3 regions of the Streptomyces sp. NPDC058308 genome follow, and region 1 is predicted to be linked to each of the others. Evidence: riboswitches for the same ligand, from Rfam matches in the RefSeq annotation. Region 1 holds a riboswitch; each other region holds the start of a gene.

Region 1 (9,968 bases):
CAGCCCTTCCTCAGGTGATGTCCGTGCCGGTGACGTCCGCTCCGGAGCGTTCCCTGATCGTCTGCACGATCGCCGAGAAATCGCGCTCCGCTCCGCCGTCCGCGGCGAACTCCTCGTACAGTTCGGCCGCGCGCAGGCCGAGCGCGGCGTCCACGCCCGTCGCACGGGCCGCTCCGGCGGCCAGGCCGAGGTCCTTCGCCATGAGGGCGGCCGCGAAGCCCGGACGGTAGCCGCGGTTGGCCGGGCTCGCGGGGACCGGGCCGGGCACCGGGCAGTTGGTGGTGAGCGCCCAGCACTGGCCGGACGCGGTGGAGGCCACGTCGAAGAGCGCCTGCGCGGTCAGCCCCAGGCTCTCGCCGAGCACGAAGGCCTCGCTCACGGCGACCATCGAGACGCCGAGGATCATGTTGTTGCAGATCTTCGCCGCCTGCCCGGCGCCCGCGTCCCCGCAGTGCACGGCGCGCTTCCCCATCACGGCCAGCAGGGGTTCGGCCTGGGCGAACTCCGCCGCGCCGCCGCCCGCCATGAAGGTCAGGGCGCCGGCCTCGGCTCCCACCACACCGCCGGAGACCGGCGCGTCGAGGCCGCGGTGGCCGGCTGCGGCCACCGCCTTGTGCGCGGCGCGGGCGTCCGCGACGTCGATGGTGGAGCAGTCGAGGAACAGCGTGCCCGGAGCCGCCGCCGCGAGCAGCCCCCCGTCCCGGTAGAGCCCGAGGACGTGGCGTCCGGCGGGCAGCATGGTGATGACCACATCGGCGTCGGCCACGGCTTCGACGGCCGAGGCGGCGGGCACCACGCCCCTCGCCGCCGCGGCGGTCAGCGCGTCGGGCGACAGATCGTGACCGATCACGCGGTGCCCGGCAGCGGCCAGGTTCGCGGCCATCGGTCCACCCATGTTGCCGAGTCCGACAAAGGCGATGGTCCTCGCCTCGACTGAGTCGACTGACTCGGCTGACTCGGTGATCTCTGCGCCTTCGGCCCGGTTCACCACGCCACCTCCTGCGTCACGGCGCCGCCGTTCAGCGCGAGTTCACGGTCCCCGAGCGGCGCGAAGAAACGTACGACGTCGTCCGCGGCCACCTCGGCGAGCGTGCCGGGGCTCCAGCGCGGTGTGCGGTCCTTGTCGATGACCTGGGCGCGAATGCCCTCCGCGAGGTCGTGCGAGGTCAGGGCCGCGCACGAGACGCGGTACTCCTGGTCGAGGACGGCCTCCAACGAACCGAGACCCCGTGCGCGCCGCAGCGCCTCCAGGGTCACCTTGAGTGCGGTGGGCGAGCGCCCGAGCAGGGTCTCCGCGGCCTCCTTCGCCGCGCGTGAGCCGTCCGCGCGGAGCCGGTCGACGATCTCCTCCACGGTGTCGGCGGCGTAGCAGTGGTCGATCCACTCGCGCTCGTCGGCCAGTTGAGCGGGCGGCGCGTCCTGGACGTATCGCGGGAGGACGTCTCGTACGGGTGCCTCGGCGAGGTCCGCGATCAGCCGTGGCAGGGCCGACGACGGTACGAAGTGGTCGGCGAGGCCGCACCTGAGCGCGTCCCCGGCCGCCAACTGCGCCCCGGTGAGAGCGAGATGGATGCCGAGACCGCCGGGCGCGAGGCCCAGCAGATAAGTGGCGCCGACGTCGGGCACGAAGCCGATGCCGGTCTCGGGCATCGCCACGCGGGAGCGTTCGGTGACCACGCGCACGTCCGCATGGGCCGAGACGCCGACACCGCCGCCCATCACGATGCCGTCCATGACGGCCACGAATGGCTTCGGGTAGCGCGCGATGCGGGCGTCGAGACGGTACTCGTCGCGCCAGAAGCCCCGGGTGGCCTCCCCCGTCGTCTCCCCGGCCCCGCTGCCCCTCGTCACGTCCTCGTGGATGGACCGGATGTCGCCGCCCGCGCACAGGCCCCGCTCCCCCGCCCCGGTGAGGACGACGGTCTCGACCCCGGAGTCCCGTTCCCAGCCGGCGAGCGCCTGGTCGATGCGGCGCACCATGGTGTGGGTGAGAGCGTTGAGGGCCTTGGGGCGGTTGAGGACCACATGGGCCGCGCGGCCTTCGACGCGCAGCAGCACGGAGTCGTCGGCCGCGCTCATCGGACGGCCTCGGTCAGGCCGCGGGCCACGATCAGGCGCATGATCTCGTTGGTTCCTTCCAGGATCTGGTGGACCCGCAGGTCACGGACGATCTTCTCGATGCCGTACTCGCTCAAGTAGCCGTAGCCGCCGTGGAGTTGGAGCGCCCGGTCGGCCACGGAGTACCCGGTGTCGGTGGCGAACCGCTTGGCCATGGCGCAGAGCTGCGGGGCCCGTGCGTCGCCCCGGTCGAGGGCGTCGGCCGCCTGACGCACCAGCGCGCGGGCGGCCGACAGTTCAGTGGCCATGTCGGCGAGCCGGAACCGCAGCGCCTGGGCGTCCAGGAGGGACGCGCCGAACGCCTCACGGTCGGCGAGGTAGGCCACGCTGCGGTGCAGGGCGCTCTGGGCGCCGCCCAGGGAGCAGGCCGCGATGCCGAGGCGTCCGCCGTTGAGGCCGGACATGGCGATGCGGAAGCCGTCCCCCTCGGCGCCGAGCCGCCGGTCGGCAGGGACACGGACACCGTCGAGGAGCACCTGGCGGGTCGGCTGGGCGTTCCAGCCCATCTTGCGCTCATCGGCGCCGAAGGAGAGGCCGGGGTCGTCCCGTTCGACGACGAACGCGGAGATGCCGTCCGGCCCCTCCTCGCCGGTACGGGCCATGACGACGTACACGTCCGATGCGCCCGCTCCGGAGATGAACTGCTTGACGCCGGTCAGGACGTATCCGTCGCCGTGGCGTTCGGCCCGCGTCCGCAGGGCCGCCGCGTCCGATCCTGCACCCGGTTCGGTGAGGCAGTAGCTGCCCAGGGACGCGGCCGTGCACAGGTCGGGCAGCCAGCGGGCGCGCTGCCCCTCGTCGCCGTACCGGTCGATCATCCAGGCGACCATGTTGTGGATGGAGAGGTAACCCGCGATGGAGGGGCACCCGGTGGCCAGGGCCTCGAACACGAGGGTTCCGTCGGTGCGGCCGAGCCCGGAACCGCCGTGCTCCTCGGATACGTAGACACCACCGAGGCCCAGTTCGGCGGCCTTGCGCAGGACGTCCACAGGGAAGTGTTTGTCGCGGTCCCAGGCGACGGCGTGCGGCGCCAGATACGTGTCGGCGAAGTCGAGTGTGACCTCGGCCAGTGCGAGCTGGTCCTTGGTGAGGGTGGTGGCCATCGATGTCATCGCCGTCATCCCATCGTCGGGATGGTGAAACTCGCGCCCTCCCTGGCCCCGGAGGGCCAGCGCGAGGTGACGGTCTTCGTACGGGTGTAGAAGCGGACGGCGTCGGGGCCGTGCTGGTTGAGATCGCCGAAGCCGGACCGCTTCCAGCCGCCGAAGGTGTGGTAAGCCACCGGGACGGGGATCGGCACGTTGACCCCGACCATGCCCGCGCCGACGCGGCGGGTGAAGTCGCGGGCGGTGTCGCCGTCCCTGGTGAAGAGGGCGACGCCGTTGCCGTAGGGGTGTTCGGTGGGCAGGCGCAGAGCGGTCTCGTAGTCGGCCGCGCGGACCACGCACAGCACCGGGCCGAAGATCTCCTCACGGTAGATCCGCATGCGGGGCGAGACGCGGTCGAAGAGCGTGGCTCCGGCAAAGAAGCCGTTCTCGTGACCGGGCAGCGTGAAGTCCCGTCCGTCCACGACCAGTTCGGCCCCTTCGCTGACGCCGACGTCCACGTAGCGGCGGACCCGGTCGAGCGCGTCGCGGCTCACCAGCGGGCCGAAGTCCGTCCCGGGGTCGTCGGAGCGGCCGATGCGCAGGTCCGCGACGCGTTCCTTGAGCCGGGCGACGAGCGCGTCGGCGGTCCCCTCGCCCACGGGGACGGCGACCGCGATGGCCATGCAACGCTCCCCCGCCGAGCCGTACCCGGCACCGATGAGGGCGTCCACGGCCTGGTCGAGGTCGGCGTCGGGCATGACGATCATGTGGTTCTTGGCGCCGCCGAAGCACTGGGCGCGTTTGCCGTGCGCGGCGGCGGTGGCGTAGATGTGCGCGGCGATCGGCGTGGACCCGACGAAGCCGAGCGCCTGGACCCGGGGGTCCTCCAGGAGGGTGTCGACGGTCTCCTTGCCTCCGTTGACGACGTTCAGGACACCGGGCGGCAGGCCCGCCTCCAGGAACAGCTCGGCGAGCCTGAGCGGTACGGAGGGCGCGCGTTCGGACGGCTTGAGGACGAAGGAGTTGCCACAGGCGAGCGCGGGGGCCGCCTTCCACAGCGGGATCATCGCGGGGAAGTTGAACGGGGTGATCCCGGCGGTGACACCGAGGGGCACCCGCAGGGAGTGCACGTCGATGCCGGTGCCGGCGTTGTCGGTGAACTCGCCCTTCAGGAGGTGCGGGATGCCCGCGGCGAACTCGACGACTTCGAGGCCGCGTTGCAGGTCACCGTGGGCGTCGGCGACCGTCTTGCCGTGCTCGCGGGAGAGCAGCCGGGCCAGGGACTCCCGCTCCTCGTCGACGAGTTGGAGGAAGCGCAGCAGGACGCGGGCGCGCCGCTGCGGGTTCCACTCACCCCACGCACGCTGCGCCGACTCGGCGTCGGCGATCGCCGCGACCGTCTCGTCACGCCCGGCCAGCGGCACATGTGCCTGTACGCAACCGGTGTTGGGGTCGTACACATCGGCGAAGAGCCCGGACGCCCCGCGCACATGCTTGCCGCCGATGAAATGTGTCAGTTCACGGACCATGAGAGCCTGCTCTCGTCAGGTGAGTCCGGGGATGGCACGGCAGGCCGACGACGCCACCGGGTGAGGTGGGCGCGCGGTTCTGACGTGGGACGCGAAGGCCTAAGAGCCGTCGTGGAGTCGGGCGTCGACAGGGGTCGCCGCTCGCTTCGCCGGATCACCTGGGTCGTGGTCACGGACCGGTGCCATGCGTGTCTGCTCCATCCTCGTGGACAACACGGAACACCCCGCGGCCGGTATCCTGACTCCCGGATCAGCGCACGTTCCCCTGCCTTCCCGACGGGACTTGCTCCGTCAGTGGCGTATCGCTCGGCGAGAACGCACTCCCCGGTCACAGTGGCGGGACCGCGCCGGATTCACACCGGCTTCCCTGCACCGCGGGCTCTGGTCACGAACATATAGTTGGACGTCCTAGTAAGTCCACCCCGTCGGGCGAGTCGGTGTCCGCCCGCTCACTCGCCGTCCTTCAGCTTGACGATCCTGCCGTCCTTGTCGAGCGTGTGGTCGTTCCAGTACGTGCCCCACTTGTCCCCGACATGCTCGGGGACCTTCCCCTCCGGGTAGCGGGCGTAGCCCTTGGGCGGCTCTTCTCCGTCGGGCTGACACGCGGACCCGCTGCTGCCCACCCGCAGGACGGGATACTCGCCGCCGCCACAGGTCGCGTCCTGCGTGGAGCAGCCGGAGAGCACGGCGCCCGCCACGCCCGCCAGCGCGAGTCCCACCACGGCCCGCGCCGCACGGCCGCCGACCGCTGGCGGGGCGGTACGAACTCGGTTCTTCCTGGCCACTGTTGACTCCTTCACGTCGACTCGTCATGCCGTTGCCACACCAGCTTGCGCGAGCCGTGGATCCCGATCATGAGTACGGATACTCAAAGACCGGCTACCTCGATGACGAGAGTGAGCGCGACGGGGATCACCCGCACGTGATCCCGCATCCGTACGTCAGGACAGCGTGCCGACCACGTCGCGCACCTGACCGGCGACCGACTCCGGGAGCGGCGCGTAGTGCAGGCCGGACAGTTCCTTCTGGCCCGCCTTGCTCGCCGTGTACGTCAGGAACGACTTGAGGGCGGGCAGCGTCTCCTTGCGGTTCCCCTTGTCGCAGACGATCTCGTAGGTCACCTGGACGATCGGGTACGCGCCCGGATTCGCGGCGCCGTAGCGGAACTTCAGCTTCATGTCCCGGCCCTTGCCCGCGACGCGCGCCTGCGCGATCCCGGCAGACGCCGTCGTGGGCGTCGGTGCGACCGGGGCGGGCGCGCCCGTGTCGATGCTCACGGTCTCTATCCGCCGGTCCCGCGCGAAGGACAGCTCGAAGTAGCCGATGGCGCCGAACCCCGAGGTCACCTCCGATGCCACGCCACTGGACCCGCTCGCGGAGGCGCCACCCCCGCCCTGCCAGGCCTTGCCGACCGGGTGGGCCCAGGCGCCGGGCGCCGCGCCCGCGAGGTAGGCCTGGAAGTTCTGCGTGGTCCCGGAGTCGTCCGACCGGTGCACGGGGCGGACCGGCATGGACGGCAGATCGGCGTCGGGGTTGAGGCGCCGGATCTCCGGGTCGTCCCAGGAGGTGATCTTCCGGTCGAAGATCCTGGCGAGGGTCGGAGCGTCCAGGACGAGGTCCTCCACGCCCGGCAGGTCGTACCCGATCGCGATGGGCCCGCCGACCATGGGCAGGTCGATCGCGCGCCCGCCCCGGCAGACGCCCTTCGAGCGCTCGACCTCCTCGGGCTTCAGCGCGCTGTCGGAGCCGCCGAACGCGGTCGCACCCCGCAGGAACTGCGCGCCGCCCGCCCCTGAGCCGATCGGGTTGTACGCGATCCGCACGCCCGGGCACACGCTCTGGTACTGCTTGATCCAGTACTTCATGGCGTTCTGCTGGGCGCTCGACCCGGTGCCCGGAACCTTGCCGGTGTCGGCGCAGTCGATCCCCGCGACGGCGGAGGAGCGCGCGGCGGCGCGCTCGTCGCCGTCCTCGTCGTCACCCCCGATGCCCGCGACACCGCATCCCGCCAGGGAGAGCGAAAGGAGGGCCGTGAGGGAGACCGCCGTGCGCGTTCTGCCTCCTTGGTACGTACGTCCTGGACGTGGGCGTTGCAACGTTGTCCCCTCGGGGTACCGCGACATGGATCTCGACCGGCTCCGGGCCGGACCTCAGATGCTCGCCGATCCACGACAGCGGCGGGTGAAGCAGAGGCGAACATCGAGCGACGTGCTGCGATACGGGGACCGAGCGGTAGGCAGGCCGGTACGCACGGTGTTCGGCGGGCAGGGCAGGGCTCGGAGGGGATGGCCTCTCGCGGACGTCCCCCAGGGGCATGTCCTAAACTCCGCCTCATGAAGATCACGCCTGCTGCCGTCGCCCAGGACCTGGCCCCGGCCGGCGTGCTCCGGGCGTCCATCAACCTGGGCAACCCGGTCCTCGCCCAGGGCACTTCGGCGGCACCCTCCGGCATCACCGTCGACATCGCACGCGAGATCGGCGACCGCCTCGGCGTCCCCGTGGAACTCCTCTGCTTCGACGCGGCACGCAAGTCGTACGAGGCCATGGCGGAGGGCCGGGCCGACCTCTGCTTCCTCGCCGTCGAGCCCGCCCGCGAGGCCGAGGTCGCCTTCACGGCGCCGTACGTCGTGATCGAGGGCGTGTACGCCGTGCCCAGGGAATCGCCCTTCACCGCGGCGGCCGACGTCGACCGGGCGGGGGTGCGGATCGGGGTGAAACGGGGCTCCGCCTACGACCTGTTCCTCTCCCGCACGCTGCGGCACGCGAGCGTCGTGCGCGGCGAGGAGGGAGTCGACGTGTTCCGCGCCGAAGGCCTGGAGGTCGCTGCGGGCATCAGGCAGCCGCTGACCGCGTACGTGGCGGACCACCCCGAGCTGCGGCTGATCGAGGACCGGTTCATGCAGATCCGGCAGGCGGTGGGTACGACGCGGAGCCGCGCGCCCGGGACGGTCGAGTTCCTCCGTGACCTCGTCGAGGAGCTCAAGGCCTCGGGGTTCGTCGCCGCCTCGCTGCGGCGCTCCCGACAGAGCGAGACGCTGGCCGCCCCGCCCGGGTAGCTCTCCGCCTCTCCCGATCAGCGAAGTCTCCCGGCCTCGGGCCCGGGCCCGCCTCGCGTCGTACGGCAGGCCACACGCCGACACGGCCGCCGGTCAGCGGGCCGAGGCCGCCGTCCCGACATCTGCCGCTGCGGCACGTACGACCGCATCCGCGACGCCATCAGGGCGGGCGCGAAGAACATGTGACGCGGGACCCGGACCCCTCAGACCGGCCCGGGCCCCCTCACAGCGGCCCCGGACCCCTCACAGCGGCCCGGACCCGAGGAGCTGTCCGCCGTCGACGACGAGCGTCTCGCCGGTGATCCAGCGCGCGCCGTCACCGGCGAGGAACGCCACGGCCTCCCCCAGGTCCTCGGGTTCGCCGATGCGCCCCAGCGGGGTGGCCGCGGCGACCCGCGCCTCATTCTCCTGCCAGAGCGCCTCGGCGAGCCGGGTGCGCACGACGCCGGGGGCTATCGCGTTCACGCGGACCTTCGGGCCGAGTTCCAGGGCGAGTTGCTTGGTGAGGTGGATGAGCGCGGCCTTGGACACGTGATAGATGCCGACATCCTGGGCCACCGAAAGCCCGCCGATCGAGGCGGTGTTGACGACGGATCCGCCGTGCTCCCCCATCCATGCCTTCACCGCGAGCGACGTCCACAGGATCGGCGCCCACAGATTGACGTCCATCGTCTTGGCGAAGCGACCGTGGTCCTGGTCGATGACCGGGCCGTACGCGGGGTTCGTACCGGCGTTGTTCACCAGGATGTCCAGGCGTCCGTACGTCGCCACGGTGTGGTCGACGCAGGCGCGCGCGGCGGCTTCGTCGGTGGCGTGGGCACCGAACCCGGCCACGGCGCCGCCGAGTTCACGGGCCGCCTCCTCGGCGCGTTCCGCGCTGCGCGAGGTGATGACGACCTGGGCGCCGCGGTCGCGCAGGGCCGCGGCCGCCGCGAGGCCGATGCCCCGCGACGCGCCCGTGACGACGGCGACCCTTCCGTCGAGCGGGCCACTCATCGCGCATTCCGCTCGGACTCGCGGCGCCGCAGCTCGCGCACGGCGATGGTGCGCTTGTGCACCTCGTCGGGGCCGTCGGCGAGGCGCAGGGTGCGCAGGTGGGCGTACATGCTCGCGAGCGGGAAGTCGTCGCTGACGCCGGCGCCGCCATGCACCTGGATCGCGCGGTCGACGACCTTGAGGGCGGCCTCGGGCGCGGCGACCTTGATCGCGGCGATCTCCGTGCGGGCTTCCTTGTTGCCGACGGTGTCCATGAGATGTGCGGCCTTGAGGGTCAGCAGGCGCGCCATGTCGATCTCGATACGGGACTCGGCGATCCAGTCCTGGATGTTGGCCCGGTCGGACAGGGGCGCGCCGAACGTCGTACGCGACTGCGCACGGTCGATCATCAGGTCGAGGGCGCGCTCCGCCATGCCGATCGTGCGCATGCAGTGATGGATGCGGCCGGGGCCGAGCCGAGCCTGGCTGATCATGAAGCCATCGCCCTCGCCCGCGAGCAGGGCGGTGCGCGGCACACGGACGTTCTCGAAGAGCACCTCCGCGTGGCCCTCGCGGTCCTGGTAGCCGAAGACGGGCAGGCCGCGCAGGACCGTGACGCCGGGGGTGTCGAGCGGGACGACCATCATGCTCTGCTGCCGGTGGCTCGGCCCTTCAGGGTCCGTCTTGCCCATGACGATGAGCACGCGGCAGTTCCTGTGCAGAGCGTTCGAGGTCCACCACTTGCGGCCGTTGAGGACGTAGTCGTCGCCGTCGCGGACCATCCGCATCTCGATGTTGCGGGCGTCGGAGCTGGCGACGGCGGGTTCGGTCATCGCGAACGCGGAGGCGATCTCACCCGCGAGCAGCGGCCTCAGCCACTTCTCCTTGTGTTCGTCGGTGCCGAAGAGGGTGAGGACCTCCATGTTGCCGGTGTCCGGCGCGTTGCAGTTGGTGGCCTCGGGGGCGAGGTGTGCGCTGCGGCCCATGATCTCGGCGAGCGTCGCGTACTCCAGGTTGGTCAGGCCGGGGCCCCACTCGGGGTGAGGGTGGAAGAGGTTCCACAGTTCCTGCCGCTTCGCCTCGGCCTTGAGCTCTTCGAGGACCGGCGGGTGGAAGTGCGGGTCGCCCGACTCCGCCATCTGTGCCTCGTAGACCGCCTCGGCGGGGTAGACGTACTCGTCCATATAGGCGAGCAGCCGCTC
Region 2 (9,968 bases), on a different contig from region 1:
GCTCACGTCGTGGGAAACCATGCGGTCATCGTATCGATTCCCGGTCCGGATCCCGGAATGTGATCTCAACTGCTGGACGGAATCTGTTCAGGATGCGGGCGGAGGCAGATAGACGACGGTCGGGGCGCCGGTCAGCGGATGGATGCCGACCTCGGCGCTCACGCCGTAGACGGCGGCGAGCAGCTCGGCGGTGAGGACCTCCTTCGGCGTCCCGGAGGCGACGAGGCGGCCGCCGTCCAGGACGTAGAGGCGGTCGCAGTAGTACGCGGCGAGGTTCAGGTCGTGCAGGGCCAGGAGGTTCGTCGTGCCCAGGCCCCGTACGAAGGAGAGGATGTCGAGCTGGTAGCGGATGTCCAGGTGGTTGGTGGGCTCGTCGAGGACGACGAGGGTGGGCTGCTGCACGAGGGCGCGGGCCACCAGGGCACGCTGGCGCTCGCCGCCGGAGAGCGAGGGGAAGGTGCGGTGGGCCAGCTCCTCGACGCCGACCCGGGCGAGCGCCGCCGTGACGAGTTCCTCGTCGGCCGCCGTGTCCGCCTCCCAGAACCGCTTGTGCGGGGAGCGGCCCATGGCGACCACCTGCCGGACGGTCAGCTCGAACGCCGCCTGCCCGTCCTGCGGGACCGTGGCGAGGCGGCGGGCGCGCGCCTTCGGGGTGAGCGCGTGCAGGTCGTCGCCGTCGAGGAGGGCGCGGCCGCCGGTGGGGCGCAGGGTGCCGTACACGCAGCGCAGCAGGGTCGTCTTGCCGCTGCCGTTGGGGCCGACGACGCCGACGGTCTCGCCGGGGGCGGCGGTGAGGTCGACGGCGTCGAGGAGGAGGCGCCCGGCCACCTCGTACGAGAGTGTTTCGGTGCGCAGTGCACCGGCGGGCCGGGGCGGGTGGGTCATAGGCCGTTGGGTCATAGGCGGTCGGGTCATAGGCGGTCGGGTCATACCTGTACTCCTTCGTTGCGCCGCCGCAGCAGCCACAGGAAGAACGGGCCGCCGGTGAGCGCGGTGAGCACGCCCACCGGGATGTCCTGCGGCGCGGCGACGGTGCGCGCGGCGAGGTCGGCGACGACCAGGAAGACCGCGCCCATCAGCGCGACGACCGGCAGCAGCGCGCGGTGGGCGGCGCCGACCAGCATGCGGGCGGCGTGCGGCACCATCAGGCCGACGAAGCCGATGGCCCCGCTGTAGGCGACGAGGACGCCGGTGAGGAGCGAGGCGAGCACGAAGACGCCGACGCGGAAGCGGGCGGCGTCCAGGCCGAGGACGGTGGCGCCCTCCTCACCGGCGAGGAGCAGGTCGAGGGGGCGGGCCATGGCCACCAGGAGGGCCGTGCCGACGATCAGCGTGGCGCAGGGCAGGGCGAGCATGTCCCAGCGGGCGCTGCCGAGGCCGCCGAGCGTCCAGTACAGGACGTCCTTGAGGTGGTCCGCGCTGTCGGCGGTGACCAGGATGAGGCTGGTCAGCGCGGACAGGACGTACGAGACGGCGACGCCCGCGAGGATCAGGCGGCCGGTGGCGAAGCCGCCGCCGCCGCTTCTGGCCAGGGCGTAGACGAGGACCAGCGAGATCAGGGCGCCCGCGAAGGAGGCGGCCGGGATCGTGACGGTGGTCGACAGGGCGGCGCCGAGCCCGAAGACGCTGCCGAGCACGATGGCGCAGACCGCGCCGACGGAGGCGCCCGAGGAGACGCCGAGCAGGAACGGGTCGGCGAGGGGGTTGCGGACGAGGGCCTGGAGGACGGTGCCGATGACGGCGAGGCCCGCCCCGACGGTGGCTCCGAGGATGACCCTGGGGAGTCTTACGTCGAGGACGATGGTGCGGAAGGGGGAGGGTTCCGCTCTTCCCGTGAGGATCTCTATGACCTGGCTCGGGGGGATGCGGACGGAGCCGAGGGCCAGCCCGGCGAGTACCGATCCCGCCAGGGCGGCTGTGAGTACCGTCAGGACGATTAGGCGCCGTCCCCCCGCGTCCCGTCTGTCGCCCTGCGGGCTCGTCCTCAAACGCCGGACGGGCTGAAAGATCCGCCCCACGGGCTGGATAAGCCACCGGGCGGGGTGAAAGATCCGCCCCACGGGTTGAATGAGCCACCCGACGGGCTGAAAGATCCGCCGCCGCACCGGCTGAACAGGCCTCACAGCTGCGCCGCCAGCTTCCTCACCGCCTCCGGTGCTCGTACGCCGGTGACCACGTCCGACAGGGGCAGGACCGCGAAGCTCTTGTTCCTGATGGCCGGGACGTCCTGGAGGGCCGGGTCGTCGAGGAGGCGCTTCTTCTTCTGGGCGACGGACGTGGCGCCGTAGTCGAGGATCAGGATGGTCTGGGGCCCGCGCTCGACGACCTTCTCCCAGGACGCGTCGCTGAAGGACTTGTTCACGTCGGCGAAGACGTTGTGGCCGCCCGCCCGTTCGATGATGTCGTTGCCGATGCCCCGGCCGCCCGCCGTGAACGCGGACTTGTCGCCGTTGTCGTAGACGAAGACGGAGCGGGCCTTCTTGCCCTGGGACTTGCCCTGGGGCTTGCCCTGGGACTTGGACTTGGCGGCGGTGGCGGCCAGTTCGCGGCGGGCGTCGCCGATCCACCGGTCGGCGCGGGCCCGCACCCCGAACGTGGCGCCGACCTCGCGGACCTCGCGGTAGACGTCGTCCATGGAGACGGGGTGCCCGGCGCAGCCCTCGACGTTGAGGCGGCTGTGGATGCCGGACTTGGCGAGGGCCGAGCGGCTGCGGCCGTCGCCGGCGAGGAAGGCGCTCGCGTAGCCGCCGTACACGTAGTCGGGGTCGGCGGAGAGCAGCTTCTCGTAGGAGGGGTACTCCTTGGCGAGCACCGGGATCGACTTGTACGCCTTCTCGTACTCGGGCAGGACCTTGTCATCGAGGTAGGCGGTGCCCACGAGCCTGTCGCCGAGGCCGAGTTCGAGCATCACCTCGGTGGCGTGCTGGTTCATGGTGACGGCGCGCTTCGGGGGTGCGTCGTACGTGGTCCGCACGCCGCAGTTGGTGACGGTGTACGGGAATCCGGCGGCCTTGGCGGCGGGCCCGGTGGCACCGCCCGAGTCGGACGAGGAGCACGCGGCGAGCGGGACGAGCAGGGCGGCCGCGGCGAGCGCGCGTATGCCGGTGTGGCGGCGGGACATGGCTGAGCTGCCTCCTCCAGGGGATTTCCGCGTCCCCTGCGTTGCGTGGAGAAAGGCGGCAGGTCAGTTCCTGACTCCCCCGCCCCCGGCCGGTGCTTGCCGGGGGGACGGGGTCACAGTGGCGGGACCGTGCCGGGTTCGCACCGGCTTCCTGGCTCCTGCCGCCTCAATGGGTGGTCGGGGTCAGTATGCCTCGACGACCTGCACCTCTTCCTCGGTGACCACGCCGTCCACGATCCGGTAGGAGCGGAACTGGAAGGGGCCCGCGTCGTCGGTGTCCGCCGTGGAGACCAGGACGTAGTGCGCGCCGGGCTCGTTGGCGTAGGTGATGTCGGTGCGCGAGGGGTAGGCCTCGGTCGCGGTGTGCGAGTGGTAGACGATCACCGGCTCCTCGTCGCGGTCGTCCATGTCGCGGTAGAGCTTGAGGAGGTCGCCCGAGTCGAACTCGTAGAACGTGGGCGAGCGGGCCGCGTTCAGCATCGGGATGAAGCGCTCGGGGCGGCCGGTGCCCGCCGGGCCCGCGACCACACCGCAGGCCTCGTCGGGGTGGTCCTGGCGCGCGTGCGCGACGATCTGGTCGTGGAGGGCCTGGGTGAGGGTCAGCATGGGAGTCAGGATAAGCAGAGGGCCCGCACCGTACCGAAGTGTGGTACGGGCGGGCCCGAATGCTGGACAGGGGCCTTGGAGAGCCTCAGTCCTTCCGGATGAGGGTCAGTCCTTCGCGACGGAGTCGGAGACGCCGACCTTCTGCCGATTGAAGGCCGCAGCCTGCGGGTTGCGGCTCTTGAGGACCAGGTAGGAGACCGTGAGGATCGCGATCCAGACCGGAGCGGCGTAGAGCGAGACGCGGTTGTCCTTGTCGATGCCCATCATCACGATGACCATGCCGATGAAGAGCAGCGCGAACCAGCTGGTGTACGGGGCTCCCGGCGCCCGGAAGGTGGACTGCGGCAGCTCGCCGCGGTCGGCCTTGCGGCGGTAGCGGATCTGGCAGGCCAGGATCATGATCCAGGCCCACATGCCGGAGATGGTGGCGAAGGAGACGACGTAGGTGAACGCCTTGCCGGGCCACTGGTAGTTGATCCAGACGCCGACCAGCATGCACGCGGCGGAGGCGGTGGTACCGACCAACGGCAGGCCGTTCTTCGTGAGCTTGGTGAAGAACTTCGGGCCCTGGCCGTTGAGCGCCAGGTCGCGCAGCATGCGGCCGGTGGAGTACATGCCGGAGTTGCAGGAGGAGAGCGCGGCGGTGAGGACCACGAAGTTCACGATCGCGGCGCCGATGCCGAGGCCCATCTTCTCGAAGGCCGCGACGAAGGGCGACACGTCGGGCTTGAACGTCGTCCACGGCACGACGGACAGGATCATGATCAGCGCGCCGACGTAGAAGACGGCGATGCGCCACGGCACGGTGTTGATCGCCTTGGGCAGGACGGTCTTGGGGTCCTTGGACTCGCCCGCGGTGACGCCGACGAGCTCGACGGCGAGGAAGGCGAACATCACGATCTGCAGGGTCATCAGCGTGGAGCCGATGCCGTTGGGGAAGAACCCGCCCTCGTCCCACAGGTGGGTCATGGACGCGGTGTCACCGGCGTCGGAGAAGCCGATGGTGAGGATGCCGACGCAGATCAGGATCATGCCGATGATGGCGGTGACCTTGACCATCGAGAACCAGAACTCCAGCTCGCCGAAGAGCTTCACGGAGATGAGGTTCGCGCCGTACAGGATGACCGTGAAGACCAGCGCGTAGGCCCATTGTGGGAATGAGTCGTGTGTCCAGTACTGCATGTACTGGGCGGCCGCGGTCACTTCGGTGATGCCGGTGACGACCCAGAAGAGCCAGTACGTCCAGCCGGTCACGAATCCGAAGAACGGGCCCATGAACTCGCGTGCGTACTCCGAGAAGGAGCCGGACACGGGCCGGTACATGAGGAGCTCGCCGAGCGCCCGCATGATGAAGAAGATGACGAGGCCCGCGATGGCGTACGCCAGGATGAGGCTGGGGCCGGCCTTGTGGATGGCCTTGCCCGCGCCGAGGAACAGGCCGGTGCCGATGGCACCGCCGATCGCGATCATCTGGATCTGCCGGGCCCCGAGCCCGCGCTGATACCCCTCGCCCTCGCCGGACGAGCCCTGCACGACCCCACTGCCGCCGTGCTCGTCGTGATGCTCTTCGACCTGCACTGAGGTCATGGTGACGCCTTTCTCCATGCTGATCCGCGCCCGCTCATCTGCGTTTGGCTGCGGATCAGGTCCTGATCCCCCCGGATATGGATGGAGTGCTACCGGCGGTCTGCCGGCTGGAGCGCCCTCGGCGACATGGGTGGCGTCACCGAGCGGTCGTGAAGATTTATCACGGTGGCAACAGTGAGGGAATGAGCCACCTGTGGCGCACACCACAGGAAGAAGCGGACAAAGCGCCCTTGATACCGCAAAGAGGGGCAACGCCTTGACGCGATCGTTATCCGGATTTGAGCATCCGCTGAGCGAACGGCCCGCCCGGTGAACAGAACCTGTCTACTACAACAAATTTCGCTGCCTTCTGCACCGGTTTTCGCCCGGAATCAGTCCAGCAACGTCCCGACCAGCGTTTCCTGCAGTCCGCCCAGCCAGAGGTAGGCCATCACCATCGGCTTGCGGGGGTCGGTGTCGGGGAGGCGGTAGAGCAGATCGGCGTCCTCCTCGTCGGTGACCTCCAGGCGCGTGCCGATCGCGAGCCGGAGGTCGTTGAGGGCTCCCAGCCAGTGCTGGGACTCCTCGACCGACAGTTTCAGGACAGCTCCGCCGTCGCCCGACGCGATCATCGTGTCCAGCGAACGGATCACGACCAGCGCGTCGTCACGCTTCTTGGCCCGCAGGTCGTTCTCGGTGAACCGGCGGAACTCCGCCGAATACGCCCGCGTCTCGTCGGGGTCGCCCGGCCCCTGCTCACTCCCCGGACCGCCGTACGCGTCGGGCAGCAGGCGCTTCATCACCGGATCGGCGGGCGGCTCGCTGGGCCCCTCGGCGAAGAGCTCCGCGAGGGGGTCGTCGGAGACCTCGCCGCCCGGCCCCGGGCCGATCAGCTCGAGGAGCTGCACGGCAAGGGAACGGATGATCGAGATCTCGACGTCGTCGAGCGCGACGGCGGCGCCGCCTCCCGGGATCGGTTCGAATTGTCCTGGCATCAGATGCGTCGCTGCTTCCGGTCCGTACGCTGCGGGCGGGCCGCTACTTGCGGTCCTGCTGAAGGGTGGCCCAGAGGCCGTAGCCGTGCATGGCCTGCACGTCGCGCTCCATCTCCTCACGGGTGCCGCTGGAGACGACGGCGCGCCCCTTCTGGTGCACGTCCATCATCAACTTGGTGGCCTTGTCCTTCGAGTACCCGAAGTACGTCTGGAAGACATACGTCACGTAACTCATCAGATTGACCGGGTCGTTGTGCACGAGCGTGATCCAGGGGACGTCCGGCTCGGGGACGACGAGTGCCTCTTCGTCCGAATCCGGGCGGGTGATTTCTGCGGGAGCCGTACTCACCCCGCCCATGCTGCCACCCCGCGGAGCGCCTCGCACAAACGGCCTGCCGCGCGCCTCGTGAAATCGTCAGAGTGACGAGATAGGGGGTAGCATCCTTCGTATGAACACAGCGGACCTTGGCCTGCCGGTGGACGTTCCCTCGACAGCGCTCTTCACGGACCAGTACGAGCTGACGATGTTGCAGGCCGCGCTGAAGGCGGGGACCGGCGACCGGCGTTCGGTCTTCGAGGTCTTCACCCGCAGACTCCCCGAGGGCCGGCGCTACGGCGTGGTGGCCGGCACCGGCCGGGTCCTGGACGCCGTGGAGAACTTCCGCTTCGACGCCGACGTCCTCGGCTTCCTGCGCGAGCGCGGCATCGTCGACGAGGCGACCCTCGAATGGCTGGCCGGATACCGCTTCAGCGGCGACATCTGGGGCTACCCCGAGGGCGAGGTCTACTTCCCCGGCTCGCCGATCCTGCGGGTCGAGGGCTCCTTCGCCGAGTGCGTGCTCCTGGAGACCGTGATCCTCTCCATCCTCAACCACGACTCGGCCATCGCGGCCGCCGCCTCCCGGATGTCCTCCGCCGCAGGCGACCGCCCGCTGATCGAGATGGGCGCCCGCCGCACCCACGAGCTGGCCGCCGTGGCCGCGTCCCGCGCCGCGTACGTCGGCGGCTTCGCGACCACCTCCGACCTGGCCGCGGGCTTCCGCTACGACATCCCGACCGTCGGCACCAGCGCCCACGCCTTCACCCTGCTGCACGACAACGAACGCGACGCCTTCCAGGCCCAGGTCGACTCGCTCGGCCCCGGCACCACGCTGCTCGTCGACACGTACGACGTGACCGAGGCGGTCCGCACCGCCGTCGAGGTCGCCGGGCCCGAGCTCGGCGCCGTCCGCATCGACTCCGGCGACCTGCTGCTCGTCGCCCACCGGGTGCGTCAGCAACTGGACGAGCTCGGCGCGACCAAGACGAAGATCGTCGTCACCTCCGACCTCGACGAGTACGCCATCGCCTCGCTCGCCGCGGCGCCCGTGGACGCGTACGGCGTGGGCACCCAGCTCGTCACCGGCTCGGGGCACCCCACCTGCTCGATGGTCTACAAACTGGTGGCCCGCGCCCACTCGGCGGACCCGAAGGCCCCGCTGGAGCCGGTGGCGAAGAAGTCGCTCGGCGCCAAGTCCTCGCTCGGCGGCCGCAAGTGGGCGGCGCGCAGGAACGACGCGTACGGGGTGGCCGAGGCCGAGGTCGTCGGCACCGGGCCGGTGCCGACGGCGCTGGCCGACCGCCAGCTCCTGGTCGAGCTGGTCAAGGGCGGCGAGGTGGTGGCCCGCGAGCCGCTGGACACCGTCCGCGACCGGCACGCCGCCGCGCGCGGCGGGCTGCCCCTCTCCGCGACGCAGCTGTCGCGCGGCGAGGCGGTCATCCCGACGGAGTACGTCTGACATCCGGCGAGGGAGCGGGGCGCGCACCGGGCCGCCGGGCACATGCCCCCTCCCGCAACGGACGTCAAGTCTCTACGCTCGGTTCATCCGGCCGAGTCCCCGCTGCCCCCGCCTGCCGAGCCGAAGGACACCCCTCATGCGCCGCGCACTGATCGTCGTAGACGTGCAGAACGACTTCTGCGAAGGCGGCAGCCTCGCGGTGGCCGGCGGCGCGGATGTGGCCGCCGGCATCACCGAGCTGATCGGCCAGGCCCCGGCGGGCTACCGCCACGTGGTGGCCACCCGCGATCACCACATCGACCCCGGCGCCCACTTCGGCGACCACCCCGACTACGTGGACTCCTGGCCGCCGCACTGCGTGGCCGGCACGGAGGGCGTCGGCTTCCACCCGAACTTCGCGCCCGCGGTCGCCTCCGGCGCGATCGACGCGGTGTTCTCGAAGGGGGCCTACACAGCGGCGTACAGCGGCTTCGAGGGCGTCGACGAGAACGGGCTCTCCTTGGCGCAGTGGCTGCGGGAGCGGGAGATCACCGCGGTCGACGTGGTGGGCATCGCCACGGACCACTGCGTGCGGGCCACCGCGCTGGATGCGGTGCGTGAGGGATTCCGGACCACTGTCCTGCTGGATCTCACCGCGGGGGTCGGCGGGGCGACCACGGAGGCGGCGATCGCCGAGCTGGACTCGGCCGGGGTGGAGCTTTCCGGCAAGCCGGTCGTGTAGCGCCATGGCCCCTGGACGGGCCCTTCGCCGGTATCTCTACGGGTGCGGCCCGGTGGGGGCTGGTCGCGCAGTTCCCCGCGCCCCTGGGGTGGCCCTCATCGCCGCCCGACCGGAGGCGCCGCCCAGGGGCGCGGGGAACTGCGCGACCAGCCACGACGGGCCCGCAGACGCAGTAGAGCCGTCAGAACGGCACCGCGCCGCGGCCCTGTCTCCGCAGCGCCCTGATCGGATGCCACAGCTCGTTCAGCGTGTCCGGCGCCGCACGCCATATGAGGCCGTCCGGATGGTGGAGCACCGCCGTCACCTCGTCGGGAGTCGGTGGCTCCGCGTTACCGCGCAGGTACACCGCCCGCATGCCGAGATTCCGCAGCCGCGTCAGCGCCCTCGCCCGGTTCACGGCGTGCACGATCATCCTGACCGTGCCGCCGCCCGGCGACGGGCTCGGCAGGGTCAGCGCCACCACCACGCTGCCGTTCGGCAGCTTGCAGAAACCTCCTGCGGACATGCTGGGTCACACCCCCGTGAGACGTCGCACGAGACCCCGGTCCGGGCCCCGCGTCAATAAGAAATCCACAGCACGCACCTAAACACGATCGGCCGCCGCCCGCTAGAGGGCGACGGCCGATCATGGCTTGACCTGCGAAAACGCTAATTACTTCGTGGAGGGGCCCACCTGGACCGTGATCGAGGAGCCATCCTTCGGCTGCTTGATGATCTTGATCCGAGTGTTGGTGTCAGTGACCTTCACACTTCCGGTGGGGTTCTCCTTGTACCAGTAGGTGCCCTTGTGGTCGTCGAAGACCGGGACGCCCTTTTGAGACTTGATCTTCAGCGCGACGTCCGCGTTGTGGAGCGTGAACGCGTCCGTCGCGTACGTGCTGAAGGGCGCGTCGAACGGCTGGATCTTGTTGCGCAGAACCGTGCCGTCCTTCCACTTCAGCGGCTTGGCGTGGGCGTCGACCGGAAGGATCAGACCCGAGCCGGGGTGGGCGCTGGTGTTGTTGTCCTTCTGCGAGGTGTCCCACTGCCAGACCATCAGGCCGGTCTGGTACGGGTAGTGCTCGACCCAGCCGGGGCGGACCTTGGAACCGAAGTTGTACGGGCCGACCTCAAGGGTCTTGTCGTACGAGACGTACTGACGGTTCTCGGCGAGGTAGTACTGGTCGTACTTCTTGGTGAAG
Region 3 (9,968 bases), on a different contig from region 1:
CCGGACGAGTTGCTCAGTGCGATAGCCGATCTCAGCAGCTGGTTCTTCGCGTGGGACGACCGGCACGACAGGGACTCGGTGCACGGCAGGACGGCACAGTGGCGGCGGCTGTGCCGGGGCCTGCACGCCACCTTGAACGACCCCCGGCAGTACCTGCACCACAAGGACCCGTTGGTCGCGGGGTTCGCGGACTGCGTCCGGCGCCTGTACTCCTTCCTGGGCCCCAGCTGGAACGCCAGGTTCGCCCGGCACTTCCACCCGGTGATCGAGGCGTACGACCGGGAGTTCAGGAACCGGTCCTGCGGCAGCGTGCCCACGGTCGAGGCCTACGTCGAGCTGCGCCGCCTCACGTTCGCGCACTGGGCGTGGATCGACCTCCTCGAACCCACCGCGGGGCGCGAACTGCCGGGCGCCATAAGGAAACACCGTGCGTACCGGCGGGCGGCACTGGCGACCCAGGATTTCTCGGCCTGGTACAACGACCTGTGTTCCCTGCCGAAAGAGCTCGCGGGAGACGAGCTGCACAATCTCGGTATCAGCCTCATCCACCACGAGGGAATGACACTCGAAGAGGCGGTCCGCGAAGTCCACAGACGCGTCAGCGGCTGCGTCCTGGAATTCATGGAAGCCGAGCGCGAAGTAATGCTGCTCGCCGATGAATTGGCGGACGGAAGCGAACGCGGAAGGGAACTCTCGGACGCGGTGAAATCGTGCGTCTTCAATATGCGGAACTGGTTCTCTTCCGTGTACTGGTTCCATCACGAATCCGGCCGCTATCGGGTGGACAGCTGGGACGACAGGTCCATGCCCCCGTATGTGACGGAAGACGTCCTGGCGGAAAACGAACTGGTGGGTGAAGAATGAGCGTCGAATCCGCGATACCCACGTCGGCCACACCGGGCCCCGGCCCGCTGCGCACCCCGCCCCTCGTCCGGGGAGCCGTGCCGCTGCTCGGCCACGCCTGGAAACTGGTGCGCGACCCGCTCGGCTTCCTCGCCGCGCTGCGCGACCACGGGGATCTCGTACGGATCAGGCTGGGACCGAGGACGGCGTACGCGGTCTGCGATCCGGAGCTCGTCGGCGCCCTCCTGAAGAGCCCCGAGTACATCGTCGGCGGACCGCTCTGGGACACCCTGGAGGTGCTCCTCGGCAAGGGCGTGGCGACCAGCAACGGCAAGCTGCACCGCCGCCAGCGGCGCACGATGCAGCCCGCGTTCCGGCCCGAGCGGATCGCCGGCTACGCCAGGGTGATGGAGGAGGAGGCGCGCGCCACGGCGGCCCGCTGGCAGCCGGGCGCCACGGTCGACGTGAGCGCGGAGATGTTCCGCACCGCCGTGCGCATCGTCTCGCGCTCGCTCCTGGAGGTCGACTCGATCGGTGAGAAGGCGGACCGCATCGCCGATTCGCTGCACACCGTCTTCGAGGGGCTCTACCGCCGGATGGTGCTCTCCGTCGGCCCGCTCTACCGCGTGCCGACCCCGGCCAACCGGCGGTTCGAACGGGCCCTTGCCGATCTGCACGCGCTCGTGGACGAGATCGTCGCGGAACGCCGCGCGGCCGGACCCGGCGGTCCGGACGACCTGCTCGCCGAATTGCTGCGGGCCAGGGACGAAACCGGTGCGCCCATAGCCGACCAGGAGATCCACGACAACGTGGTTTCGCTCGTCGTGGCGGGTGCGGAGAATGTGGCGTCGACGCTGGCGTGGACGTTCCATCTGCTCACCGAACACCCCGAGCAGGAAAGGCGGTTGGTTGAAGAGGTAAATTCCGTGGCCCCGGACCGGGCGATCACATTCGACGATCTGGGGGACCTGCCGCACACCCGCAATGTCGTCACCGAGGCGATGCGTATACGGCCGGCCGCCTGGATATTCACCCGTCGGTCCGTGGCCGAAACCGAGCTGGGCGGCTATTCGATTCCGGCGGACGCGGACATCGTCTACAGCGTCTACGCGATGCAGCGCGACCCGCGTTCCTTCGAGCGGCACCTGGAGTTCGACCCGGACCGCTGGAATCCGGAACGCGCGGGTGACGTACCGGACTTCGCGATGATGCCGTTCAGCGTCGGCAACCGAAAGTGCCCCGGCGACCACTTCAGCCTGGCCGAACTCGCCCTGATCCTGGGGACGGTGGTCCCGAAGTGGCGCCTGGAACGGGTCGATGAGACCGACACCGGCACCCGCGTAGGCATCACCCTGCACCCCAAACGGCTCGTCCTGCGGGCCCGGCCGCGCTGAGCGGACCCGTGTGCCCGCCCCGTCGCACCGGACGGGGCGGGCACGCGCGTGCGCCGGGCGCCGAGGCTAGAACTCGTCGTCGAAGGAGACCGAACCCTCGACCGCGACCTGGTAGGCGGAGGACCGCCGCTCGAAGAAGTTGGTCAGCTCCTGGACGCCCTGCAGCTCCATGAAGGAGAAGGGGTTCTCCGAGCCGTAGACCGGTGCGAAGCCGAGGCGCTGCAGGCGCTGGTCGGCGACGCACTGCAGGTACTCGCGCATCGAGTCGGTGTTCATGCCGGGCAGGCCCTCGCCGCACAGGTCCCGCGCGAACTGCAGCTCGGCCTCGACGGCCTCCTTCAGCATGTCCGTGACCTGCTGCTTGAGCGCGTCGTCGAAGAGCTCGGGCTCCTCCTTGCGGACGGTGTCGACGACGTCGAAGGCGAAGCTCATGTGCATCGTCTCGTCGCGGAACACCCAGTTGGTGCCGGTGGCGAGGCCGTGCAGCAGACCGCGCGAGCGGAACCAGTAGACGTACGCGAAGGCACCGTAGAAGAAGAGGCCCTCGATGCACGCGGCGAAGCAGATCAGGTTCAGCAGGAAGCGGCGCCGGTCGGCCTTGCTCTCCAGGCGGTCCAGCTTCTCGACCGAGTCCATCCACCTGAAGCAGAACTCGGCCTTCTCACGGATGGAGGGGATCTCCTCGACCGCGTCGAAGGCCGCCGCACGGTCATCCGGGTCGGGCAGATAGGTGTCGAGCAGCGTCAGATAGAACTGGACGTGCACGGCCTCCTCGAAGAGCTGACGGCTCAAGTACAGCCGCGCCTCAGGGGAGTTGATGTGCTTGTAGAGCGTGAGCACCAGGTTGTTGGAGACGATCGAGTCGCCGGTCGCGAAGAACGCGACCAGACGGCCGATCATGTGCTGCTCGCCGGGCGAGAGCTTGGCGAGGTCGGCGACGTCCGAGTGGAGGTCGACCTCCTCCACGGTCCAGGTGTTCTTGATCGCGTCCCGGTAGCGCTCGTAGAAGTCCGGGTAGCGCATGGGGCGCAGGGTCAGCTCGAAGCCCGGGTCGAGGAGGTTCTTCTCGCTGTTCGTCGTGGTGCTCATTACTGACAGGCCTCGCAGGACTCGGGGTTTTCCAGGGAGCAGGCGACGGCTTCTTCGGCCGTGGCCTGGGCGGGGACGGGGGCGGTGGCGGCCGCGTTCGAGCCGCCGGCCGCGCGCGCGATGCGCGTCGCGGGGCGCGAGCGCAGGTAGTACGTGGTCTTCAGGCCCTGCTGCCAGGCGTACGCGTACATCGAGGAGAGCTTGCCGATGGTCGGCGTCTCCAGGAAGAGGTTGAGCGACTGCGCCTGGTCGAGGAAGGGGGTGCGCGCGGCGGCCATGTCGATCAGGCCGCGCTGCGGGAGCTCCCACGCCGTGCGGTACAGCGCGCGCACCTCCGCGGGGATCCAGTCGAATCCCTGGACCGAGCCGCTGGCCTCGCGCAGCGCCTCGCGGCTCTGCGCGTCCCACCTCCCGAGCCGCTTGAGATCCTCCACCAGATAGGCGTTGACCTGGAGGAACTCGCCGGACAGGGTCTCGCGCTTGAAGAGGTTGGAGACCTGCGGCTCGATGCACTCGTAGACACCCGCGATGGACGCGATGGTGGCGGTCGGCGCGATGGCGAGCAGCAGCGAATTGCGCATGCCGGTCGCGGCGATGCGTTCCCGCAGCGCCGCCCAGCGCTCGGGCCATGTCAGCTCGACGTCGTAGTGGTCGGGGTGCAGGACGCCGCGCGCGGTGCGGGTCTTCTCCCAGGCGGGCAGCGGGCCGCTGCGCTCGGCGAGGTCGGCGGAGGTCTCGTACGCGGCGAGCATGATGCGCTCGGCGATACGGGTGGAGAGCGCCCGCGCCTCGGGGGAGTCGAAGGGAAGCTTCAGCTGGAAGAAGACGTCCTGAAGTCCCATCGCGCCGAGGCCCACCGGGCGCCACCTGGCGTTGGAGCGGCCCGCCTGCTCGGTCGGGTAGAAGTTGATGTCGACGACGCGGTCGAGGAAGGTGACGGCGGTCCGGACGGTCTCGTCGAGACGGTCCCACGCGAGGTCGCCGTTCTCCACGAACGCGCCGAGGTTCACCGAGCCGAGGTTGCAGACGGCCGTCTCGCCGTCGTCCGTCACCTCCAGGATCTCCGTGCAGAGGTTGGAGGAGTGCACGGTGTGGCCGGGCTCGGCGGTCTGGTTCGCGGTGCGGTTGGCGGCGTCCTTGAAGGTCATCCAGCCGTTGCCGGTCTGCGCGAGGGTGCGCATCATGCGGCCGTAGAGGTCGCGGGCCGACATCGTCTTCCTGGCGAGTCCTGCGGCCTCCGCCCGGCGGTAGGCGGCGTCGAACTCCTCGCCCCACAGGTCGACGAGCTCGGGCACGTCGGACGGCGAGAACAGCGACCACTCCCGGTCGGCGGCGACGCGGCGCATGAACTCGTCCGGGATCCAGTGCGCGAGGTTGAGGTTGTGCGTGCGCCGCTGGTCCTCGCCGGTGTTGTCGCGCAGCTCCAGGAACTCCTCGATGTCAAAGTGCCAGGTCTCCAGGTAGACCGCGGCCGCGCCCTTGCGCCGCCCGCCCTGGTTCACCGCGGCCACCGAGGCGTCCAGCGTCTTCAGGAACGGCACGATGCCGTTGGAGTGCCCGTTCGTGCCGCGGATCAGCGAACCGCGCGAACGGATGCGGGAGTACGAGAGGCCGATGCCGCCCGCGTGCTTGGAGAGCCGCGCGACCTGGTGGTAGCGGTCGTAGATCGAGTCGAGCTCGTCCAGCGGGGAGTCGAGGAGGTAGCAGGAGGACATCTGCGGGTGGCGGGTGCCGGAGTTGAAGAGCGTCGGCGAGGACGGCAGGTAGTCCAGGCGGCTCATCAGCCCGTACAGCGAGGCGACTTCGCCGACCGCGCGGCTGCTGTCCGCCGCCGTGTCCCAGTCGGTCTCCGCCAGGCCGCTCGCGACGCGCAGCATGAAGTGCTGCGGCGTCTCGATGACCTGCCGGGTGATCGGGTGGCGCAGCAGGTAGCGGCTGTGCAGCGTGCGCAGGCCGAAGTAGCCGAAGCGGAAGTCGGCGCCGTCCGCGAGCGCGCTCTCCACGAGCGCGTCGAGCCGGGCGGCGTGCGCGGTCACGAACGCGGCGGTGCGGTCGGCGATCAGGCCCTCGCGGTGGCCGACCGCGATCGACTCGGTGAAGGAGCGCACGCCCTGCGAGGCGGCCTCGGCGGCGATGGAGAGGGAGAGCAGCCGGGCGGCGAGCTTCGAGTACGTAGGGTCCTCGGAGATGAGCCCCGCGGCCGCCTCGGTCGCGAGCTCCCGGAGCTCACTCTCGTCGGCCCTGGCCGACCGGCCGCGCAGCGCGGCGGCCGCCACCCGGCCGGGGTCGGCGTCGGGGAGGTCGGCGGTGAGGTCGGTCAGGGTGCGCAGCAGCGCGGTCCCCGGCGCGTCGGTACCCTCAGCGCTGTCGGTGGGCTGCGGTGCCAGCGCTGACGCAGGTTCGGCGGGCGCGATGGTCACGTGGGGCTCTCCCTCGCTCGGCTCTGGGCCTGGGGAGGGATCGGCACACACGGGCGCACCCGGGCAGGGCGGCGTACCGCGTCCACCGGCCCATTCCACGAGGCCCGGACGGTCGGCACCCGGGCCGGACGACTCGGGTGCACTGCCGGCAGGTCTTCGGACTCCGCGCACGACAAATGCGTACACGTCTACCGTTGCGGGACAGTTCCGGACTTGCACCGGATTCCCCTGCGGCGACAGCGAGCACGAGCATACATCTTGTGTCGCGCTGCTGAAGCAGGCCTACATCTTGTGTCGGATCGCGCGGCGGGCTCGGACAGTGGCCCCTAGGCCCTGTCGTCAAACTCCCGTCTGCCTCGCGACGCCTGGCACGCACGCTCGCCGCGTTGTCGGGCTCATCCCGGTACGCCCAGTACCGGGATGACCCTCCGCCTTGCGATCGCACGCACCAGACGCCGCGAGGCCGCCCTCCGGGCGAACGACGCGAGTTTGACGACAGGACCTAGAGTGTCAACGCGTAGGTGAGCAGTGGGAGGCCGGGGACCGGGGACCAGTCGCGCTCCGGGGTCCGTGCGAAGCCGAGGCGTTCGTAGAGCCGGTGGGCGGTCCGCATCGAGGGCGAGGAGGACAGCACGAGCCGGTCCCTGCCCGCGTCCCTGGACCGCTGGACGCAGGCGCGCACCAGGAGTTCGCCCACACCGCGGCCGCGCGCCCCGGGCGAGACCGCCAGCATGCGGATCTCCGACTCGCCCTCCCGCGCGATGTCGGCCACGGGGCCGCAGGACGGCACGAAGGTCACGCCGCCGAGCAGCCCGCCTGCCGTCGTGTCGTCCGCCGCGGCCACCAGGATCTCGGCGTGCGCCGCGCGCCCCGCCACGTCCCGCAGTACGGGCAGATAGCGGTCCTCCGCCCCGAAGTCCAGGTGTCCGTCTTCGAGATAGGCCCGCGCGGTGAGATCACCCAGCGCCCCGTACTCCTCGGGCCGTGCCCGCCTGATCGTGATGTCCATGCGGCGCAGTGTGCAACACGGGTACGACAAAGGGCCTCCGGATTTCCGGCGGCCCTTTGCCGCTGTGCGCAGCGGGTTATGACACAGGCTCTCAGTGTCCGGCGCCCGCCGTCGCCTTCGGCAGTTCCTCTATGACGCCGGGGTCGCCCGCGTCGGCCGTGTAGTCCTCCGGGGACGTCTCGTCGACGCCGTCGGGGGCCTTGAGCGCCTTCAGGACGAAGGTGAGGACCACGGTCACGACCACGTTCAGGACGAACGCCGTCAGGCCGATGTAGCCGATCTCGCCGATGCCGGGGATCTCGTCGGACGAGCCGCCGAAGTGCTTCTGGGTCGGCGAGGCGACGCCGTACGCGGCGAGCGTTCCGTAGGCCATGCCGACCGCCCAGCCCGCGAGCAGCGCCCAGCGGTGGAACCACCGGGTGAACAGGCCGCCGACCAGCGCGGGCATCGTCTGCAGGATCCAGATGCCACCGAGCAGCTGGAAGTTGATCGCGACCGTCTTGTCCATGGTGAGGACGAAGGCGAGGGCGCCGACCTTCACCAGGAGCGAGACCAGCTTGGAGACCTTCATCTCCTGCTGCGGTGTCGCGTCCGGCTTGAGGAAGTCCTTGTAGATGTTGCGGGTGAAGAGATTCGCGGCCGCGATCGACATGATCGCCGCGGGGACGAGCGCGCCGATGCCGATGGCGGCGAACGCGACGCCCGTGAACCAGTCGGGGAACATGTTCTCGAACAGCTGCGGAATCGCCAGCTGACCGTTCTCCACCTTCACCCCGGCGGCGATCGCCATGAACCCGAGCAGCGCGAGCAGGCCGAGCATCAGCGAGTAGAGCGGCAGGATCGTGGTGTTGCGGCGGATCACGTTGCGGCTCTTGGAGGAGAGCGTCGCCGTGATCGAGTGCGGGTACATGAACAGCGCGAGCGCGGAGCCGAGGGCCAGCGTCGCGTACGTCCACTGCCCGGCCTCGCCCGGCGCGAGGCCCGCGACGGGCTTGCCCGCCGCCTCGTTCGTCGCCGAGAACTTGTCGCTCGCCGCCCGGAAGATCTCGTCGAACCCGCCGAGCTTGATCGGGATGTAGATGATCGCGACGGCGATGACGAGATAGATCAGGCCGTCCTTCACGAACGCGATCAGCGCGGGCGCGCGCAGACCGGACGAGTACGTGTACGCGGCGAGCACCGCGAACGCGATGAGGAGCGGCAGGTCCTTGACGAACCAGTTGGTGTCGGGGCCGCCGCCGACGCCCATGACGTCGAGCACGGCCTGGATGCCGACCAGTTGGAGCGCGATGTACGGCATCGTGGCGAGGATGCCGGTGACCGCGACGGCCAGCGAGAGCCCCTTGGAGCCGAACCGCCCGCGCACGAAGTCGGACGTCGTCACGTATCCGTGCTTGTGCGAGACCGACCAGAGACGCGGCAGGAAGGTGAAGATCAGCGGGTAGACGAGGATCGTGTACGGCACCGCGAAGAAGCCGGCCGCGCCCGCCGCGTAGATGGCCGCGGGGACGGCCACGAAGGTGTACGCCGTGTAGAGGTCGCCGCCGAGCAGGAACCAGGTGACCCAGGTGCCGAACGATCGGCCGCCCAGGCCCCATTCGTCCAGGCTCTCGGTCTCGGCCTTGCGCCAGCGCGCGGCCAGGAAGCCCATCGCCGTGACGGCCACGAAGAAGAAGATGAAGACGGCCAGGGCGATGCCGTTCACGCCGCCCGTCCCCGATGCGAGTGTGGTCACTGTCCGGCACCCCCGTGGGCCTGCTCGGCCTTGCGGGCGCGCTGGTCACGCTGCCACAGCTTGTACGCGATCATCGTCAGCGCCGTGGAGATGAGCACCCACAGCATCTGGTACCAGTAGAAGAACGGAATGCCGATGAGTGTCGGGTCGACCTTGGCGTAGGAGCTCACCCACAGCATCGCCACGAAGGGCGCGACGAGGCAGAGGGCGACGACCACGCGGACCGGCGTGACGACCGGTCTGTTCACTTCAGGCGCATCTGACATATCGCGGCTCCGTTCCCTCACTTATCCCATGCTTAACGTGCGGGAAATCTAAGCCACAGTCTCGCGGTATGGAACCCCCGTCCGGATAACGGACAGATGAATGTCCCTGCTCAGCAGCAGCGGAACCCCTGGCGGGGGTCCGACTCCTGCCGGTCTGTCCGCATGCGCTCAAATGCGCGACGGCTGGGGACGGTTGCGGTGGGATGGTCCTTGCGGATATGAGCCACGTACCGCTCGTACCCCGACTCGTCGGTCAACTCCCTGAAGTACCAGCGCATCCAGCGCAGGCCCCGCAGCAGCAGCGCCGTCACGAGGACGCCCCCGGCCCGGTGGTGGTGCGCTGTCCGTCCGCAGACTCCAGGGCCTCCCGCTTCTCCTCGCGGGTCGCGAAGAGCCCGGCGGGCGCGGTCACCTTCGACTCCACGTACGGCGCTTCCTTCAGGCGGGTGGCCCCGGGGTCGCGGAGGTGCTTGACGCACACCCGCGCCGCGTCCAGGATCACGATGACGACGAGCAGTGCGAGCGCCGCCGAAAGGACGCCGTCCACCGTGGAGTTGGTGACGACGGTGTGCATGTCGTCCATCGACTTGGCGGGCGGCAGCACCTTGCCCTCGTCGATGGCGTCCCGGTAGTTCGCGCGCTGCTGGAAGAAGCCGACGCGCGGATCGCTGGAGAACACCTTCTGCCAGCTCGCGGTGAGCGTCACCGTCGCGTCCCAGGCGAGCGGAATCCCCGTGACCCAGGCCCACTTGAGGCGACCGGACTTCACGAGCAGCGTGGTGCAGACGGCGAGGGCGACGGCGGCGAGGAGCTGGTTGGCGATGCCGAAGACCGGGAAGAGCTGGTTGATCCCGCCGAGCGGCTCGTGCACGCCCACCCACAGGAAGTAGCCCCAAAGGCCGGTGACGGCCGCACTGGTCAGGAGCAGCCCAGGCTTCCAGCTCAGGTTCCTGAAGGGCTTGTAGACGTTCCCGAGCATGTCCTGCAGCATGAAGCGGCCCACGCGCGTCCCCGCGTCGAGCGCGGTCAGGATGAACAGCGCCTCGAACATGATCGCGAAGTGATACCAGAAGGCCCGCATCGAGCCGCCGGTGACCTTCGAGAAGATCTCCGAGACGCCGACCGCGAGCGTGGGCGCGCCGCCGGTCCGCGAGAGCAGCGAGGACTCCTCGACGTCCTTGGCGGCCTGCGCCAGGTCGGCCGGCGAGATGG

What was found. A riboswitch is a leader RNA that binds a small molecule or an ion and turns the genes downstream of it on or off. The one in region 1 is predicted to bind cobalamin.
Region 2: linked by a shared signal. The riboswitch ahead of ACFVYL_RS06170 (ABC transporter substrate-binding protein) and the one ahead of ACFVYL_RS14765 (CoA-acylating methylmalonate-semialdehyde dehydrogenase) in region 1 are both predicted to bind cobalamin.
Region 3: linked by a shared signal. The riboswitch ahead of ACFVYL_RS13590 (ribonucleoside-diphosphate reductase subunit alpha) and the one ahead of ACFVYL_RS14765 (CoA-acylating methylmalonate-semialdehyde dehydrogenase) in region 1 are both predicted to bind cobalamin.

What each region holds. Positions count from the first base shown of each region.
Region 1 is NZ_JBHVZA010000009.1:105,570-115,537, reverse strand. It holds gene mmsB (3-hydroxyisobutyrate dehydrogenase) at 11-964, opposite strand; gene ACFVYL_RS14775 (enoyl-CoA hydratase/isomerase family protein) at 985-2,079, opposite strand; gene ACFVYL_RS14770 (acyl-CoA dehydrogenase family protein) at 2,076-3,221, opposite strand; gene ACFVYL_RS14765 (CoA-acylating methylmalonate-semialdehyde dehydrogenase) at 3,236-4,735, opposite strand; cobalamin riboswitch at 4,946-5,127, opposite strand; gene ACFVYL_RS14760 (SCO0607 family lipoprotein) at 5,185-5,520, opposite strand; gene pstS (phosphate ABC transporter substrate-binding protein PstS) at 5,677-6,831, opposite strand; gene ACFVYL_RS14750 (transporter substrate-binding domain-containing protein) at 7,069-7,791, shown strand; gene ACFVYL_RS14745 (SDR family oxidoreductase) at 8,035-8,787, opposite strand; gene ACFVYL_RS14740 (acyl-CoA dehydrogenase family protein) at 8,784-9,968, opposite strand, start outside.
Region 2 is NZ_JBHVZA010000003.1:170,003-179,970, reverse strand. It holds gene ACFVYL_RS06185 (putative leader peptide) at 1-21, opposite strand, end outside; gene ACFVYL_RS06180 (ABC transporter ATP-binding protein) at 88-885, opposite strand; gene ACFVYL_RS06175 (FecCD family ABC transporter permease) at 927-1,937, opposite strand; gene ACFVYL_RS06170 (ABC transporter substrate-binding protein) at 2,120-3,121, opposite strand; cobalamin riboswitch at 3,165-3,341, opposite strand; gene ACFVYL_RS06165 (Mov34/MPN/PAD-1 family protein) at 3,305-3,727, opposite strand; gene ACFVYL_RS06160 (amino acid permease) at 3,833-5,314, opposite strand; gene ACFVYL_RS06155 (DUF2017 domain-containing protein) at 5,686-6,288, opposite strand; gene clpS (ATP-dependent Clp protease adapter ClpS) at 6,332-6,646, opposite strand; gene ACFVYL_RS06145 (nicotinate phosphoribosyltransferase) at 6,738-8,066, shown strand; gene ACFVYL_RS06140 (isochorismatase family protein) at 8,203-8,787, shown strand; gene ACFVYL_RS06135 (hypothetical protein) at 8,969-9,292, opposite strand; gene ACFVYL_RS06130 (immune inhibitor A domain-containing protein) at 9,440-9,968, opposite strand, start outside.
Region 3 is NZ_JBHVZA010000008.1:102,015-111,982, reverse strand. It holds gene cyc1 (epi-isozizaene synthase) at 1-864, shown strand, start outside; gene ACFVYL_RS13600 (cytochrome P450) at 861-2,237, shown strand; gene ACFVYL_RS13595 (ribonucleotide-diphosphate reductase subunit beta) at 2,304-3,326, opposite strand; gene ACFVYL_RS13590 (ribonucleoside-diphosphate reductase subunit alpha) at 3,326-5,746, opposite strand; cobalamin riboswitch at 5,876-6,012, opposite strand; gene ACFVYL_RS13585 (GNAT family N-acetyltransferase) at 6,249-6,755, opposite strand; gene mctP (monocarboxylate uptake permease MctP) at 6,847-8,490, opposite strand; gene ACFVYL_RS13575 (DUF3311 domain-containing protein) at 8,487-8,756, opposite strand; gene ACFVYL_RS13570 (YbdD/YjiX family protein) at 8,867-9,034, opposite strand; gene ACFVYL_RS13565 (carbon starvation CstA family protein) at 9,064-9,968, opposite strand, start outside.